Azospira inquinata: one gene and its partner. The protein of the gene in region 2 binds, or shares a complex with, the protein of the main gene of each other region. Links are inferred from orthologs where the notes say so. Each region holds a gene or a part of one and is shown on either strand. Other genes may lie near its edges.

The links. Proteins that work in one complex are often made in the same cells at the same time.
Region 1: the proteins of Azoinq_RS10955 (region 2) and Azoinq_RS08655 are in contact, whole or in part, in a cryo-EM structure (PDB 8ZAL), measured with the Escherichia coli proteins. The link is inferred for Azospira inquinata from one-to-one orthologs.

What each region holds. Positions count from the first base shown.
Region 1 is NZ_CP064782.1:1,878,516-1,886,128, forward strand. The notes cover bases 2,536-5,406. They hold Azoinq_RS08655 (TolC family outer membrane protein), read right to left. Parts: upstream 4,715-5,406; coding sequence 3,356-4,714; downstream 2,536-3,355. Other genes in these bases: waaA (lipid IV(A) 3-deoxy-D-manno-octulosonic acid transferase), read left to right, coding at 2,536-2,960; Azoinq_RS08660 (rhodanese-like domain-containing protein), read right to left, coding at 4,722-5,045; Azoinq_RS08665 (protein-L-isoaspartate O-methyltransferase family protein), read right to left, coding at 5,053-5,406. Also shown: Azoinq_RS08640 (glycosyltransferase family 2 protein), read right to left, coding at 1-502; waaC (lipopolysaccharide heptosyltransferase I), read left to right, coding at 631-1,659; more of waaA, read left to right, coding at 1,662-2,535; more of Azoinq_RS08665, read right to left, coding at 5,407-5,706; Azoinq_RS08670 (carbonic anhydrase family protein), read right to left, coding at 6,449-7,613. UniProt on the Escherichia coli protein: Outer membrane channel, which is required for the function of several efflux systems such as AcrAB-TolC, AcrEF-TolC, EmrAB-TolC and MacAB-TolC. These systems are involved in export of antibiotics and other toxic compounds from the cell.
Region 2 is NZ_CP064782.1:2,391,403-2,398,962, forward strand. The notes cover bases 2,821-5,638. They hold Azoinq_RS10955 (HlyD family secretion protein), read right to left. Parts: upstream 4,925-5,638; coding sequence 3,716-4,924; downstream 2,821-3,715. Other genes in these bases: Azoinq_RS10950 (DHA2 family efflux MFS transporter permease subunit), read right to left, coding at 2,821-3,703; Azoinq_RS10960 (efflux transporter outer membrane subunit), read right to left, coding at 4,964-5,638. Also shown: Azoinq_RS10935 (SpoIIE family protein phosphatase), read right to left, coding at 1-808; Azoinq_RS10940 (GGDEF domain-containing protein), read right to left, coding at 917-1,630; Azoinq_RS10945 (DUF1987 domain-containing protein), read right to left, coding at 1,627-2,010; more of Azoinq_RS10950, read right to left, coding at 2,150-2,820; more of Azoinq_RS10960, read right to left, coding at 5,639-6,403; Azoinq_RS10965 (MarR family winged helix-turn-helix transcriptional regulator), read right to left, coding at 6,387-6,881; Azoinq_RS10970 (hypothetical protein), read left to right, coding at 7,182-7,421; Azoinq_RS10975 (HNH endonuclease), read right to left, coding at 7,439-7,560. UniProt on the Escherichia coli protein: Part of the tripartite efflux system EmrAB-TolC, which confers resistance to antibiotics such as CCCP, FCCP, 2,4-dinitrophenol and nalidixic acid. EmrA is a drug-binding protein that provides a physical link between EmrB and TolC.

The DNA of each region.
Region 1 (7,613 bases), 510 kb from region 2 along the record:
CGTCCGCCAGCACATGTTCATGGACCGGGTCTTCGGACCAACGGCCATGGTCCCGGTGGAAGAGCCGCAGATTCCAGTCCGGATAGCCTTCCCCGTGGCGCAGATAGCGGCCGAGAAAGCGGTTACAGCGGGGCACCTCGTAGGCGTAGGGCCCGTCCCCTCCGGCGGCCCGGGTCAGGGCCTGCTCCAGGCTGGCGGCCAGGGCCGGGCTGACCACCTCGTCCGCGTCTATGCAGAAGACCCAGGGATGGCGGGCCTGGCTCACCGCAAACTGCTTCTGGGGGCCGAAGCCCAGCCAGTCCTGATGGAGAACCCGGGCCCCGTGGCGGGCGGCGATGGCCCGGGTGTCGTCCGTGCTGCCCGAATCCACCACCAGGATTTCCTCGGCAAAGCCCAGGCTGGCCAGACAGGCGTCCAGGCTGCGGGCGCCGTTCAGGGTGATGAGGACGGCGGATAGGGGCGGCCGGGGGGCGCAGGGGGCGGCGGAGGAGGGGGCGGGCATGGACAGGTATAATGGAAACAGTCCCCTATTCTAAATCTTCCCGGGCCGGGCCCAAACCGGCCAGACCCAGTCGCCCCTGGCGGCGACCGTCCCCATGCCCGGGAGCTGTACCTTTTCTGACGGACCTCATGCTGAAAATCCTCCTGGTGAAAATGTCCTCCATGGGCGATCTGGTCCATAACTGCCCGGTGGTTACCGACATCCTGGCCCACTTCCCCGACGCCCAGGTGGATTGGGTGGCGGAGGAGGCCTATGTGCCCATTCCCCGCCTCCACCCCGGGGTGCGCCGGATCATTCCCATTGCTTGGCGGCGCTGGCGCAAACATCTCCTGACGGGGGCCACCTGGGGGGAAATGGGCCGCTTCCGGCGGGAGCTTCAGGCGGAAAGCTACGACTACATCCTGGATACCCAGGGCCTGCTGAAAAGCGTGGCCGTGGCCCGGCTGGCCCGGGGCGGGGTGGTGGTGGGGGGGGATCGGCACAGCATCAAGGAGGGGGCGGCCGCCCGCTTCTACGATCAGCGCCTGCCCATCGCCTGGTCCCGCCATGTGGTGGATCGCTGCCGGGCCGTGGCGGCGGGGGCCCTGGGCTATGCCCTGGATCAGGCGCCCCGCTACGGCATCCACGCCCAGCCCCTGGAGGTGGACTGGCTGCCTACGGGCCCCTACGGGGTGCTGATGCACGCCGCCAGCCGGCCGCCCAAGCTCTGGTCGGAAGACAACTGGCTGGCCGTGGGGCGGCGTCTGGCGGAAGACGGTATCGTTGCCCTGCTGCCCTGGGGCAGCACTGAGGAACGGGCCCGTAGCGAGCGCCTAGCGGCCCAGTTGCCCGGGGCCGTGGTGCCCCCCCTCATGGATTTGGGTACGGCAGCCCGTTTCCTTGCTGGCAGCCGCCTGGTGGTGGGTCTGGACACGGGCTTCACCCATTTCGGCGCCGCCCTGGGGCGGCCCACCGTGGGTATTTTCTGCGATTCGGATGGGGAACAGGCGGCGGTGTTCGGTGACGGCTTTTGCGCCAGCTACGGCAAAAAAGGCCTGCCTCCGGATCTGGGTACCATTCTGGGGGCGGTGGATCGGGCCCTGGCCGCGCCCCAGGGGCCGGGCCCCCGGGGCCCCGCTGAGGCGGCGTCTGCCCCGATCCAGAACGGCGGCGCCTGACCATGCCCTTTGCCCGGCTGGCCCGTTGGGCCTACTCCCTGCTCCTATATCTGGCGGCGCCCCTGGTGGTCCTACGCCTGCTGCTCCGGGCTCGGCGCCAGCCCGAATACCGGGCCCATTGGGGGGAACGCCTGGGGTTTTACGGGGAACTGCCCCCTTGGTCTGGACACGTGCCGCCCCCCCTGATCTGGCTCCATGCGGTGTCCGTGGGGGAAACCCGGGCGGTCCAGCCCCTGGTGCGGGCCCTGCTGGCGGCCTACCCAGACCATCATCTGCTCCTCACCGGCATGACCCCCACGGGCCGGGCCACGGCCCAGGAAATGTGGGGCGATCAGGGGCATCGGGTGAGCTACGTCTACGCCCCCTATGATTTCCCCGGGGCGGTGGCCCGCTTTTTCCGCCATTTCCGTCCGGTTTTGGGACTCTTCATGGAAACCGAGCTGTGGCCCAACCTGCTGGCGGCGGGACACCGGGCCGGGGTACCCCTGGTGCTGGTGAACGCCCGCCTCTCCGCCCGTTCCGCGGCGGGCTATGCCCGGCTGCCCCTGCTGTTTCGCCCCGCCTTTGGCTTGTTGAGTGCCGTGGCCGCCCAGACCGAGGTGGATGGGGGCCGCCTGGCCGCCCTGGGGGCGGACCCGATCACGGTCTGCGGCAACCTGAAATTCGACGTTACCCCGGCGGAAGACAAGCTGGCCCTGGGCCAGGGCTGGAAGGCCGTCCTGGGGGACCGGCCGGTATGGCTGGCGGCCAGCACCCGGGATGGGGAAGAAGCCCTGGTGCTGGATGCCTTGGAGCACCTAGCCATCCCCGGCCTGCTCCTGGTGCTGGTTCCCCGCCATCCCCAGCGCTTCGACGGGGTGGCGGACCTGGTGCGCCAGCGGGGCTTGAGCCTAGTGCGCCGCAGCGAGGGATTGCCCGGGCCGGAAACCCGGGTGTGGCTGGGGGATAGCCTGGGGGAAATGCCCGCCTATTACACCTGCGCCGACCTGGCCCTGATTGGCGGCAGTCTGCTGCCCTTCGGCGGCCAGAACCTCATCGAGGCGGCGGCCTGCGGCTGCCCGGTGCTGGTGGGGCCCCACACCTTCAATTTCGCCCAGGCGGCGGCGGATGCGGTGGCCTGCGGCGCCGCCCGCCGCCTGCCCGGCCCGGAAGCCCTGGTCCATGAGGTGGGCGGCCTCTTTCGTCAGCCCGAGGAACGCCGGGCCATGGCCCTGTCCGCCCAGGCCTTCGCCGCCGCCCACCGGGGCGCCACCGCCCGAACCCTGGCCCTGATTGCCGACGTATTGGGCCAGGGCCACTGAATCCCGGGCGTTGCTCCCCATTGGGGGAAGTGGGGGTGGGCAGGGGGAAGTGCCAAGGTCGGTGGGCCTGACCCTCCGCCGCTGCGGAGCCGTGGGATGAGGTAACGTATTGCCGCGACCCGCGACCCGCGACCCGCGACCCAGCAGCCCGAGACAGGCCCAAGAGAATAATCCTCACCGGCCAAGGCATACTTCCCTCCTGCGGGCGGCCCTGCTCCTCCCAGCCACCGCTACCCAGTTGCTCCTTGCCCCAAGCACAGTCGTCCAGCCTGCCCGTGACACCGGGAGGCCCTCGTCTCCTCTGCCCCCATTCCCGTCCCTCAAAACAAAACTCCCCGTCCGGGCCAGAGGGCCATGGGGCGGGGAGTGGTGGGGGATTGGGGGACCCGGTGGCGCTAGTGGCTGTCCAGAAGGGCGTTCACCTGCTGGACGTCCTCATCCCCCAGGGTACCCACGGCGGCTTTCAGGCGCAGCTGGGCCATGAGGGTGTCGAAGCGGGCCTTGGCCAGATCCCGGCGGGTGGTATAGACCTGTTGTTCCGCATTGAGGACGTCGATGTTGATGCGTACCCCCACCTCGTAGCCTAGCTTGTTGGAATCCAGGGCGGACTTGGAGGAAACGTTGGCCGCTTCCAGGGCCTTAACCTGGGCCAGACCGTTGGTGACCCCGAGAAAATACTGGCGGGCGCCCAGGGCCGCCTGACGCCGGGCGTTTTCCAGGCCGGAAAGGGAGGCCTGGTAATTGGCCGCCGCTTCCCGCTGCTTGGACACCACATAGCCCCCCTGGTAGAGGGGAATATTCACCTGGACCCCTAAGGTGGTGGTGGTCTGGTCCAGGGAGGGAATGGGCATGACGGTGTAGCCCGGAATGGCGGCGCCGGTGTAGCTGCGGCCCTGGCTGTTCAGGTTGCGGCTGGCCACCAGATCCACCGTGGGGTAATGGCCGGCCCGTTGTTTTTCCACTTCCCGGGAGGCGATGTCGGAACCGATCTGTTGCACCTGAACGCCGATGTTGCCGTTTTCTGCCGCATTCACCCAGTCGTTCATGAGGGCCGGTTTGGGGCCGCTCAGGGCGATGCCGTTGCGCAGCCGGGCCAGGTCCCCCCCTTCCTTGCCGATTATGGCTTGCAGGGTCCGTTCCCGGATTTCCAGATCGTTGCGGGCGGCGATTTCCTGGGCCTGGGCCAGATCGTAGCGGGCCTGGGCTTCGTGGGTGTCGGTGATGGTCACCGTGCCCACTTCAAAGCTTTTCTTGGCCAGGGCCAGTTGCTGGCCGATGGCCGCTTTCTGGGCCAGGACGGCGCGCAGGTTTTCCTGGGCGTAGAGCACGTCGAAATAGGCCTGGGCCGTGCGCAGAATCAGATCCTGCTTGGCTTGCAGAAACTGGGCCTCGGCCTGGGCCACCTGGAGCTTGGCCTGGTCGTACTGCACCTTGCTCTGCCAGCGGAACAGGGGCTGGGTGAGGGACAGGGTGTAGCCGTGGTTGTTATAGCTGTAATCCTTGGTGGCGGACGGATCGTGGATACTCATATCCACGTTGTTGTGCCCGGCCCGGGCCCCCAGGGAGACGTTGGGCAACAGGGCCGAGAGGCCCTGGGCTTCCGCTTCCCGGTGGGCGTCCAGGGTGGCCTTGGCACTGGCGAATTGGGGGTCGTTGTCCTGGGCTTCCCGGTAGATCTGGGCCAGGTTGGCGGCGGCAGCGGCCTGACCCCACAGCAGCAGGGCCAGGGCGAGGGGCGTCAGGCAGACTTTCATAAAGGCCTCAATAGGTGGGGACGGAGGGATCCACTTCGCAGGACCACCCGTGCATGCCCCCGGCCAGATTGATGATGTGGCTGAAACCGGACTGTTCCAGATACTGGGCCACCTGGAAGCTGCGGCCCCCATGGTGACAGATCACCACCGTGACGGCCTCCGGGTCCAGCTCTCCCTTGCGCAGGGGCACCGTGCCCATGGGCATGGAGACCGTGTCCGGCAGGGCGCAGAAAGCCACTTCATTGGGCTCCCGCACGTCCAGCAGGACGGGGCGGGGGCGCTGAGGGTCGGCTAGCCAGTCGGCCAGCTCCCGGGGGGTGATCTGTTTCATGGGGTCCTTAGAACGTGAACCGTTCCTTTTGCTTGGCGCCCGTCAGGGGGGCGGCCACGGTTTCAAAAAGGTTTTCCGTGTCGTACTGGCCTTCGGCGGTGCAGGTCACCAGCTGGGCTTCCATGACCGGGGCGTCGCCTACCACGGCGGCGAGGCGGCCGCCCACTTTGAGTTGGGCCAGGAGTTCTTCGGGCAGGAAGGGCAGGGAGGCGGACACCACGATCACGTCGTAAGGGGCGCCGGCCGCCCAACCCAGGGCGCCATCAGCGGTTTCCACCGCCACATTGGTGGCCCCGGCCTTGTTCAGATTGGCCTTGGCCTGCTTGGCCAGCTCCGGCACCAGTTCCAGGGTGGTCACCTGTTGGGCCCGGGCGCCCAGGAGGGCGGCCATGTAGCCGGAGCCCGTGCCGATTTCCAGCACCTTGTCCGTCTTACGTACCGCCAGTTCTTGCAGAATGCGGGCTTCGAATTTGGGGGACAGCATGGTGGCGCCGTGACCCAGGGGGATTTCCAGATCGGCGAAGGCCAGGTTCTGGTAGGCAGCGGGGACGAACTCTTCCCGCTTGACCACGCAGAGCAGGTCCAGCACGGATTGATCCAGCACGTCCCAGGGCCGGATCTGTTGTTCGATCATGTTGAAGCGGGCTTTTTCCAGGTTCATTTCCATTGTCTCTTGTCCCCGTGGGTGAATATTAGCGCAAGCTAATATTAATGTCTCGACAAAAACCAATTATACCCGAGCCGTTTGCCTTCATCGCCGGGGGCGGAGGTCTCCGGTCAGAGCGCCAAGCCAGGGGCGGCTGGGGCCGGGCTGGTGCCGGGAAACGGAGGAGGAAGGCGGCCAAGGGGAGGGGGGTGAGCGGGGAGCTTTCCGTTCCGGCAGGGGGCCGGGGCGCTTGTTCGGAAGGAGGACTGCCGGGGACGGGCTGAGGGGCGGCGTTATCAGGAAGCTCAGCTGGGAGCGTCGCCAAGGGCGCGGGGCGGCGGGCACTTCAGGGGGGCGGATTCAAGCGGAGATGGCCCCAGGTCGGCAGGTCGGAGGGGTCGGGACGTGTGTGGCAACGGTCAGATGGCACGGCGCTGGCGGCCGCGCCCGGGCGGCCCGGTTCAGCCGCCAGCGCTCGGCCCCCTAGTTCCCAGTGTCAGGCGATAGGCGGCAGGTAACGCAATGGGAAACGGCAGAGGGCAGAGGGCAGAGGGCAGAGGGCAGAAGGGTGGAAGGGTGGAAGGGTGGAAGGGTGGAAGGGCGAAGGGGCGAAGGGGCGAAGGGGCGAAGGGGCGAAGGGCGAAGGGCGAAGGGCGAAGGGCGAAGGGCGGCCGCCTCAGCGCCTCCGCCCCCCGCTCCATTCCGCGCCGTTGCGACTCCGTCCCCCGTGCCCCAGGGATGGTCTTACTCTCCGTCCCTACCGGGATTCCTTGATGAGCCGGTCGCCCCGGGGCTGGATGGGGCGGGCGTTGGCCGGGTAGAGGCGGGCGAAAATGGCCAGCTGATCCGGGGACACTTCCACCGGCTGTTTCAGCACCAGCCACAGCACCCCTTCCGTGCAGGGCGGGGTGGTGAGGGAACCCATGTAGGTGTAGTAGTCCCGCTGGTCCGGCAGCAGCTGGTTGAGGTCGATGGCCGCGTCCGGAGGTGCTACCGGGGCGTTCCGTTCCAGGGGGATGTAGTCCCAGAGGGTTTGCAGGGCCGGATTTTCCTTGCCCGGGGTGAACAGTACCGCCACCACCGCCAGCCGGTTGTCCGCCGAGCGATGCACCAGATGGGCCACCAGGGGGAAGCTCTGGCCGTTCACCTTTTCTTCCGCCGGATGGTGGAAATGGATCTGGCTCAACACATAGGGCTTGCCCATCAGGGTCAGGCTGCCGTTGCCCAGGGTGGCCTGGAGGGTGTGGCCGTTATCTACGATCTGGAAGTGGGAGGGGGCGTAGTTGAAGCGGATGGGGGGCAAATCCACCTTGATGCCGTCCCGGATGTCGATGGGGGATTGGCGATGGCCGTCGGCGCAGGCGTGGAAATCCGGGCTCAGATTGGCCCAGTTCTCCGGCCCGTTGGCGCCCTCGTAATCCCAATGGGGGGCGCCGCCGTGGCCGTCTGCCGTTGCCGTGCTTGCCCCATGGGCGTTGCCGGCCGCCGATGTGTCAGTAGCGCCGGTGGTCGGGCTGGCCGGGGTGGCGGGGCGAGGCGGGGTGTGGCGCACCGGTTTGCGGGGCCGGGGTTGGGGCGCCCGGTACGTGGACCGGGGCGGTTTAATTTCCAGGGTATCCGGGTCGGCGGCTTCCGCCTTCTCTCCCCTCTCTGCCTTTTCCCCCTTTTCCGCTTTGCTGCCCTTGGGGTCGCTGCCCCCGGCGCTGCTGGCCAGATCGTCCTTATGGCGGGGGCCGGCTTTTTTGTCCTTGCCCAGGGTTTTCTTGAGCAGCTTGTCGTTGGCTTCCTTCAGGGCATCGGCCACGTCGCTGGCCTTCACCGCCGTGCCCATTGCCGCCTTGCGCAGTTCCTTGGCCGAGGTGGGGCGGCAGACCGTGCGCAGCACCTTGTCGTCCAGGGTATTGCTATGCACCGGCATGTCC
Region 2 (7,560 bases):
TGTGATCCACCTGGCCCAGGGCCTTTTTCACCCGCCGGTTGAGGGCGGCCAGCACCGCTCCCGGGTTCTGGCAGCTTTCTTCCGTCAGGGTGGTTTGCAGGAAGGAGGTCATGATCAGGGTCATGAAGGCTCCGGGCACCCCGTGGCCGGTGCAGTCGAAGAGGGCGGCAAAAAAGCCTTCTTCTCGGGGCAGGAAGTAGAAGTAGTCCCCGGACACCACGTCCCGGGGTTCCCAGAGCAGAAAGTGGTCCGGCAGCTCCTGACGCAGGGCTTCCCGGGAGGCCCGCCCCAGGGATTTTTGGATAATGCTGGCGTAGCCGATGGATTCCATCACCAGCCGGTTTTTTTCCGCCTGCATGTCCGCGATGGTGCGCACCAGATCCAGGCCGATGCCCATGCCCGCGTAGTGGCCGCCCTGGGTAATGATGAAGCCGTCCGCCAGGGTTTTGGTGCCGTTTTCCAGGGCCCGGAAGGACAGGTCTTGGATGGAGGTGTCCCCTTCCACCACCAGGGGGGATTTGTCCATGAAAGCGATGCAGCTCTTTTTCAGGAACAGTTCCCGGTGAAAGGGACGGGCCATGCTCTGCATGAAAATGTTCCGGTTGATAAGGCCGATGGGCACCCCGTTTTCCACCACGGGCAGGCCGATTAGGGCGGGCCGGGTTTCAAAAATGCGGAAGACGCTTTCATTGGTGTCGTCCGGGGCGGCGGCGGGCACTTCCACCAGCAGGCTTTCCGTCAGGTGGCGGGCGTGGCCCGGGCGGGGCCCCCGGGGGGCGGGGGCGAGGGACAGTTGGGCAGGACTCATGGGACTTCTCCGTGGGTGTAGGGGGGCCCTCCCTAAGGGTGGGCGGCCCGGCAATGGCTGAAAAATGAAAAAGGGGAGGGGGCGGGATTTAGCCCGGCGGCGGGGCGGTCATGGCTCCCCCACTTCGATCCGGTTGCGGCCGCCCCGCTTGGCGGCGTAAAGGGCCTGGTCCAGGCGCTGGAAAGCCGGGGTGTAATCCTCCCCCATCTGGCCCAGGGTGACCCCCAGGCTGATGGTGACGGAGAGCAGGTGGTCGCCGCATTCAAAGGGGCTGTCCCCCACGGCCCGGCGCACCCGTTCCGCCGCGGCCCGGGCCTGGATCAGGGAGGGCTGGCGCAGCACCAGGAGAAATTCCTCGCCGCCAAAGCGGCCCAGCAGATCGTCCGGCGCCAGCTGTTCCTGGACCCGTTCCCCCAGGCCCCGGAGCAGCAGGTCGCCAGCCAGATGGCCGTAGGTGTCGTTCACCGCCTTGAAATGGTCGATATCCAGGAGAATCAGGGCGCAGCTGCCGGCGGCCAGGGCTTCGTCCAGGCGCAGGCGGATGGCCCCCTTGTTGAGCAGGCCGGTGAGGGGATCGTGTTCCGCCTGGTAGGCCAGGGTGCTGGTGGCCTGTTCCAGGCGCCGGTTGAGCCGGTTCATTTCCTTTTCCCGCCGGTCGGAAATCTTGATTAGCTGGCGGGTTTCCCGCAGCAGCTTTTCGTAGCCCTGGAGCAGTAGGGGCAGGGCCCCCAGGCGGGCGGCCTCGTCCCCCTGTTCCAGGGCTGCCCGGCTGGCGGCCACCAGGCTTTCTTCTTCCCCGAAAAGATTGAATTCCCCGCTCATGGCTTGCTCCGGGCCTGGCAATCCAGGTGGCGGAATTCGGCGGCCAGATCCTGTTCAAATTCCAGGCTCATTTCATCTTCCGGATCGTAATGCCAGACCACCTGGACCCCGTTTTCCCGGGCCGCCGCCTGATCCAGCAGGGAAAAGAGGTCGAACAGCACCTTGGTGCTGGAACTGTTGAAGTAGGCCAGATCGATATGGACTTCCAGGGGACGGCCGTCCCGCTGCTGTAAATAGCGCCGGGTGGCGGCCAGCAGGGGACCGAAAAAGGCGGCGGCGTTTTCCGGGTAGGCTTCTCCGGCCAGGGAGAGGCGGTGGGCGTCAAAACGGAAATCCACTTCCGGCGTATCGCGGCCGGCAGGGATATAGAGGTTGTCCATGGATAGGGAGTTCGCTAATGCTGGGGACCTGGGAAGGGAGTATGGGGACCACCTATTACGTTTGTATGAAGGCCATGTGACGCGGCCTGCGGCCATAAAAAAACCCGGGGAAACCCCGGGTTTTTGTGTGTTGCTGTCTTCAGTGCTCACCGCCCCCATGACCACCGGCGGTGAAGGGTGGCTTGGCGAACCAGACCACGGGGAGCAGGCAGAGGAAAAGAATGGCGGAGAGCCAGAAAAATTCGTTGGCGCCCAGCATGGAGGATTGGCTGGCCAGGAGCCGTTCCAGCATGCCCCGGGACTGGTCCGGGGTGAGGCCCAGGCCGTTGAGCTGATCCAGGGTCTGGGTCACCGTGGGGGAGTAGGCGGTGAGATGCTCTTCCAGGCGCACGTGGTGCAGGCTGTCCCGCCGGTCCCAGAGGGTGGTGGAGAGGGAGGTGCCGAAGCTGCCGGCCACGATGCGCATGAAATTGGAGAGCCCGGAGGCGTTGGCCACCTGATCCGTATGCAGTCCGGAGAGGGTGATACCCACCAGGGGAATGAAGAACAGGGCCATGCCCGCCCCGTTGATGATCTGGGGCAGCACGATGGTGGCCACGTCCGCCTGGCTGCTGAAGCAGGCCCGCAGGTAGCTCACCACCCCCAGGATAATAAAGGCCAGGGAGGCGTAGATGCGGGGATCCACCTTGTGCATGGTTTTGCCCACCACCGGGGAGAGGAGCACGGAGAGCAGGCCCACCGGGGCGGTGACCAGCCCAGCCCAGGTGGCCGTATAGCCCATCTGGGTTTGCAGCCAGAGGGGCATGACCACCACGCCGCCGAAAAAGACCCCGTATCCCAGGCTGGTGCCCACGGCGCCCACGGTGAAATTGGCCCCCTTGAAGAGGGACAGATCCACGATGGGATGCTTTTCCGTCAGCTCCCAGATGAGGAAGTAGGCGAAGCCCAGCACGGTCACCACCGCCAGGGTGATGATTTGGGGAGATTCAAACCAGTCCAGCTCCTTGCCCTTGTCCAGGAGGATTTGCAGGGCCCCCACCCAGACCATGAGCAGGGCCAGCCCCACCCCGTCGATGGGCAGCTTGCGGGTGGCGGTTTCCTTGCCTTTTAGCACCCGCCAGGTGACATAGCAGGCAATCAGGCCCACCGGGGCATTGATGTAGAAAATCCAGGGCCAGCTCCAGTTATCCGAAATCCAGCCCCCCAGGATGGGGCCGCAGATGGGCGCCACCACGGTGGTCATGGACCATAGGGCCAGGGCCGTGCCCCGCTTCTGGGGCGGATAGCAGGCCAGGAGCAGGGCCTGGGAGAGGGGAATCATGGGGCCGGCCACGGCGCCCTGGATGATCCGGGCCGCCACCAGCAGGCCCAGGCTGGAAGCCAGACCGCAGAGAATGGAGGCGATGACGAAGCCCAGGGTGGCGTAAAGGAACAGGCGTACCTGGCCGATGCGCTGGGCCAGCCAGCCGGTGAGGGGCACGGCGATGGCGTTGGCCACGCCGAAGGAGGTGATTACCCAGGTGCCCTGGCTGGAGCTGACCCCCAGGTCCCCGGCGATGGAGGGAATGGACACATTGGCAATGGTGGTGTCCAGCACCTGCATGAAGGTGGCCAGGGACAGGGCGACGGTGGCCAGCACCAGGGCCATGCCCTGGAGAGGCGCCAGGGGCTGGGGGGCTTGATGGGCGGTCATGGCAAATGCCGATCAGGCGTGGGGCTGGGCCCCGGGGGCTTTGGTCTTGGCCTTGGCGCCCCCGTTGGCGGCGATGATGGCCTGGATGCGGGCATCCGCCTCCTTCAGCTGGGTCTCATACACCGAGGTGGCGTAGGTGCTTTCGCTCCGGGGCGCCTGGGCCACAGGGGCGCCGGAATCGTCCCGGGTATCCACTTCCGCTTCCATGGACAGGCCCACCCGCAGGGGATGTTGCTGCAATTCCTTGGCGTCCAGGGAGACCCGCACGGGCACCCGCTGCACCACCTTAATCCAGTTGCCCGTGGCGTTTTGGGCCGGGAGCAGGGCGAAGGCGGCGCCGGTGCCGGCCCCCAGACCCACCACCTTGCCGTGGTAGCTGACCTTGCCGCCGTAAATGTCGGCGGAGAGGGTCACGGGCTGGCCGATGCGCATCTTACGTAGCTGCACTTCCTTGAAATTGGCGTCCACCCACAGGTGTTCCAGGGGCACGATGGCCAGCAGGGGCGTGCCCGGGGCTACCCGTTGGCCCACCTGGACGGCCCGCCGGGCCACCTGGCCCGTAACCGGGGCCGGGATGATGGTGCGGTGGTAGGCCAGATAGGCTTCTTCAAAGTGGGCGGCGGCCTTGGCTACCGTGGGATGGGTGGCGATCTTGGTGTTGTCCACCTGGGCCTGATTGGCGGCCAGGGCTTCCTGGGCGGCGGCCAGGGCAGCGGCGGCGCTCTTCACCTGGTCCTTGGCGTGGGCCAGTTCTTCCCCGGAGACGGCGCCGCTGGTGCCCAGCTTATCCCGCCGTCCCAGGTCGGCCTGGGCCTTGTCCAGATCGGCCTGACGCTGGGCCACATTGGCCTCCAGCTGGCTGGTGTTGGCGTAGAGGCCGCGTACGTCCCGCACTGCCTGGGCCAGCTGGGATTCGGCCTGATCCATGGCCACCTTGGTGTCCGCCGGGTCCAGCTTGATGACCGCCTGGCCCGCTTCCACCCGGTCCGTGTCGTCCGCGTTGATGGACACCACGGTGCCCGCCACCTGGGGCGTGAGCTGGATCAGGTTGCCCGCCACATAGGCGTCATCGGTGGATTCGAAATGCCGGGCGTAAAGGCCCCAGTAGGCGCCGTAGGCCACGGCCACCAGGGCGGCGGCGGTGGTCAGGGAGAGGAGCAGGCGGCGACGGCGGGCCTGATCGGGGGCAACGGGAGCGGAGGGTTTTTGATTGGCTTCCATGGGAGTTCTCTGTGGGGCTGGGAATAGGGGAATGGATTTTTAGGATTGGGGCCGGGCTTGGTAGCCACCGCCCAGGGCCCGGATCAGGGCCACGGCGGTGTCTGCCCGGCGGGCCTGGAGTTCGGCCTGGAGGCGGCGCTGGGTGAGCACCTGGCTTTCGGCGGAAAGCACGGTGAGGTAGCTCACCAGCCCCTGGCCGTAGCGCTGCTGGGCGGCGCCGTAAGCCTGTTCGGCGGCGGAGAGGGCCTGGGCCTGGTCTACCAGCTGGCGTTCCACGGATTGCCAGGTGCTGACCTGATCCGCCACATCCCGTACCGCATCCAGAAGGGTCTGGTTGTACTGGGCCACGGCGGCGTCGTATTCCCCGTTTTTCAGGGCCAGGTTGCTACGCAGGCGGCCCCCGTCAAAGATGGGCAGGCTGATGGCCGGGCCAAAGGTGCCCGACTTATTCACCCCGTGGAGCAGATTACCCAGGCCGATGCTCTGGAAGCCGGCAAAGGCGGCCAGATTCACGTTGGGATAGAAGGCGGCCTTGGCCCCGGCGATGTCCTTGGTGGCCGCTTCCACCCGCCAGCGTTGAGCGGTGAGATCGGCGCGACGGCCCAGGAGTTCAGCGGGCAGGTCGGCGGGCAGGGCCAGGGGGGCGGCGGGGGCCAGCTTGGGCCGTTGCAGGCTCAAACCCCGGTCCGGACCGGCGCCGGTGAGGGCGGCCAGCTGGTGGCGCAGCAGGTCGATACTTTCCTTGATGGATTCCACGTCCGTCTTGGCGGCGGGCACGGAGCCTTCGGACTGCTTCAGTTCAATGCTGGAATCCAGCCCGGCGGCGTAGCGCTGGCGGGTCAGTTCCAGGATTTTCTGCCGCTGGGCCAGGGTGCGCTGGGCCACGTCCAGAAGGTGATATTGCCGGTCCAGCTGGATATAGCTGCGGGTCACGGCCACTGCCAGCATCAGCCGGGTGGCGGCGCTTTCCGCCTCCGCTGCCTTGGCCTGGGAAATGGCGGCGGCAATGCCCGCCTTGTTGCGGCCCCAGAAATCCAGCTCATAGGAGAAATCCAGGCCCAGCTGGCCCACGTTGTAGGTGGCGCCGCCGTAGGGCGGGGGAATCAGGTAACCCTCGGGAAAGTGTTCCCGCTGGATATTGGTGCTGGCATTGACCTGTACCCCTTCACTGCTCTCGGCCAGGCCGATATAGGCCTTGGCCTGGGCGAAGCGGGCCTGGGCCAAAGTCAGATTGGGGCTGCCCGCCAGGGCTTCCGCCACCAGCCGGTCTAGCTGGGGGTCCCCCAGGTTGTGCCACCAGGTATCCCGGGGCCAGGCGTCATTGCGGGCCGGGGCCTGGGCCAGGGTGACCCGGGTTTCCAACTGCTGGCTGTTGAGCAGTTGGGCCGTGGGTTTCAGGTCACTGGCGCAACCGGCCAGGAGCAGGGCCAGGGCGGCACCGGAGAGGCAGCCGAGGCGTCGCTTAGGGATTGGGGTCATGGGGGAGTTCTCCGTTGGCAGCCGCTGCCCCGTTGGCCAGCATACGGCGCAGGAAGTCCCGGAACAGGTCCAGTTCTTCGGCGCTGAAGCCTTGTAGATGCAGGCTGAGGACGCGGATGATTTTATTGACCAGGGCCGGGTAGATGTCCCGTCCGGCCGGGGTGAGTTTGAGGTGAATGATGCGCCGATCCGTGGCACTTCGTTCCCGGGCGATGATGCCTTTTTCTTCCAGGCGATCCAGCATCCGGGTCATGGAGCCCGTGTCGTAGTTCATGCAGCGGCACAGGTCCGCTGCCGTCTTGGCCCGGCCGTGGGCCAGGGACATGAGGATGGGCAGCTGGGCACCGGTCATCCCCAGATCGGCCATTTCCGCATCCATGCTCTGCACCAGCCGGTTTTTCACCGAGCTGAGGAGATAGCCGATGCTGTCGTCCAGGGTATAGGTTTCCGGGGTATAGAGGGGTTCGCTGTCGGGCATGGGGGAAAATGTCAGCCGGGTATCTGTCTCGGCATTTACTGTTATGGCAGCAATTATTTGCTGCCTGGGCAGTGATTGTCAAGGAGGAAAATGGGGAAAAGGGCGGGTGCAGACGAGCGGCATTGGAAGGAAAAGCCCTTCCTGCGCCCATCCCCAGCCCATCTCCAACTCTTTTCCGGGGCGAGCCACCGGGCTGGGGCTGCGTTGAGGAAGGACCGTAGGGGGCGGGGCCCTTTCCCCCGAACCGGTTCTTCGGGAGAATAGGGGGCTGGCCCAGCCTTTGGGCGTTTGGAGTTTGTCATGTCCCAGTCCGTCACCGTCAATCCTGAAGATCCTTCCCTGCCCGTGTGGCGCCGGGATGACGGCAGCCCCGTGTCGTGCACGGAAAAGGTGAAGGTGCTCAACGAAAACTTCCGGGAATTGCGCCAGATGGCTCAGGATGCCCTGGAAGACGGCCTGCTCATGGGCTGTAGCGAAGATCAGCTGCGTCAGGCCCTGACGGAAATGGTCCAGGCCCTGGAGAACCCCTACCAGTCCTGACGTCTGGCAGCGCCGCTTCAGGCCGCCAGTAGCCGGGAATTGGCGGGCAGCAGGGCGGCGAGGAATTCCATCTGGTCCGCCAGAATGCGCCGGTTGGCCAGAATCAGTCCCTCGTGAATGGACGGGGCATAGGGCACAT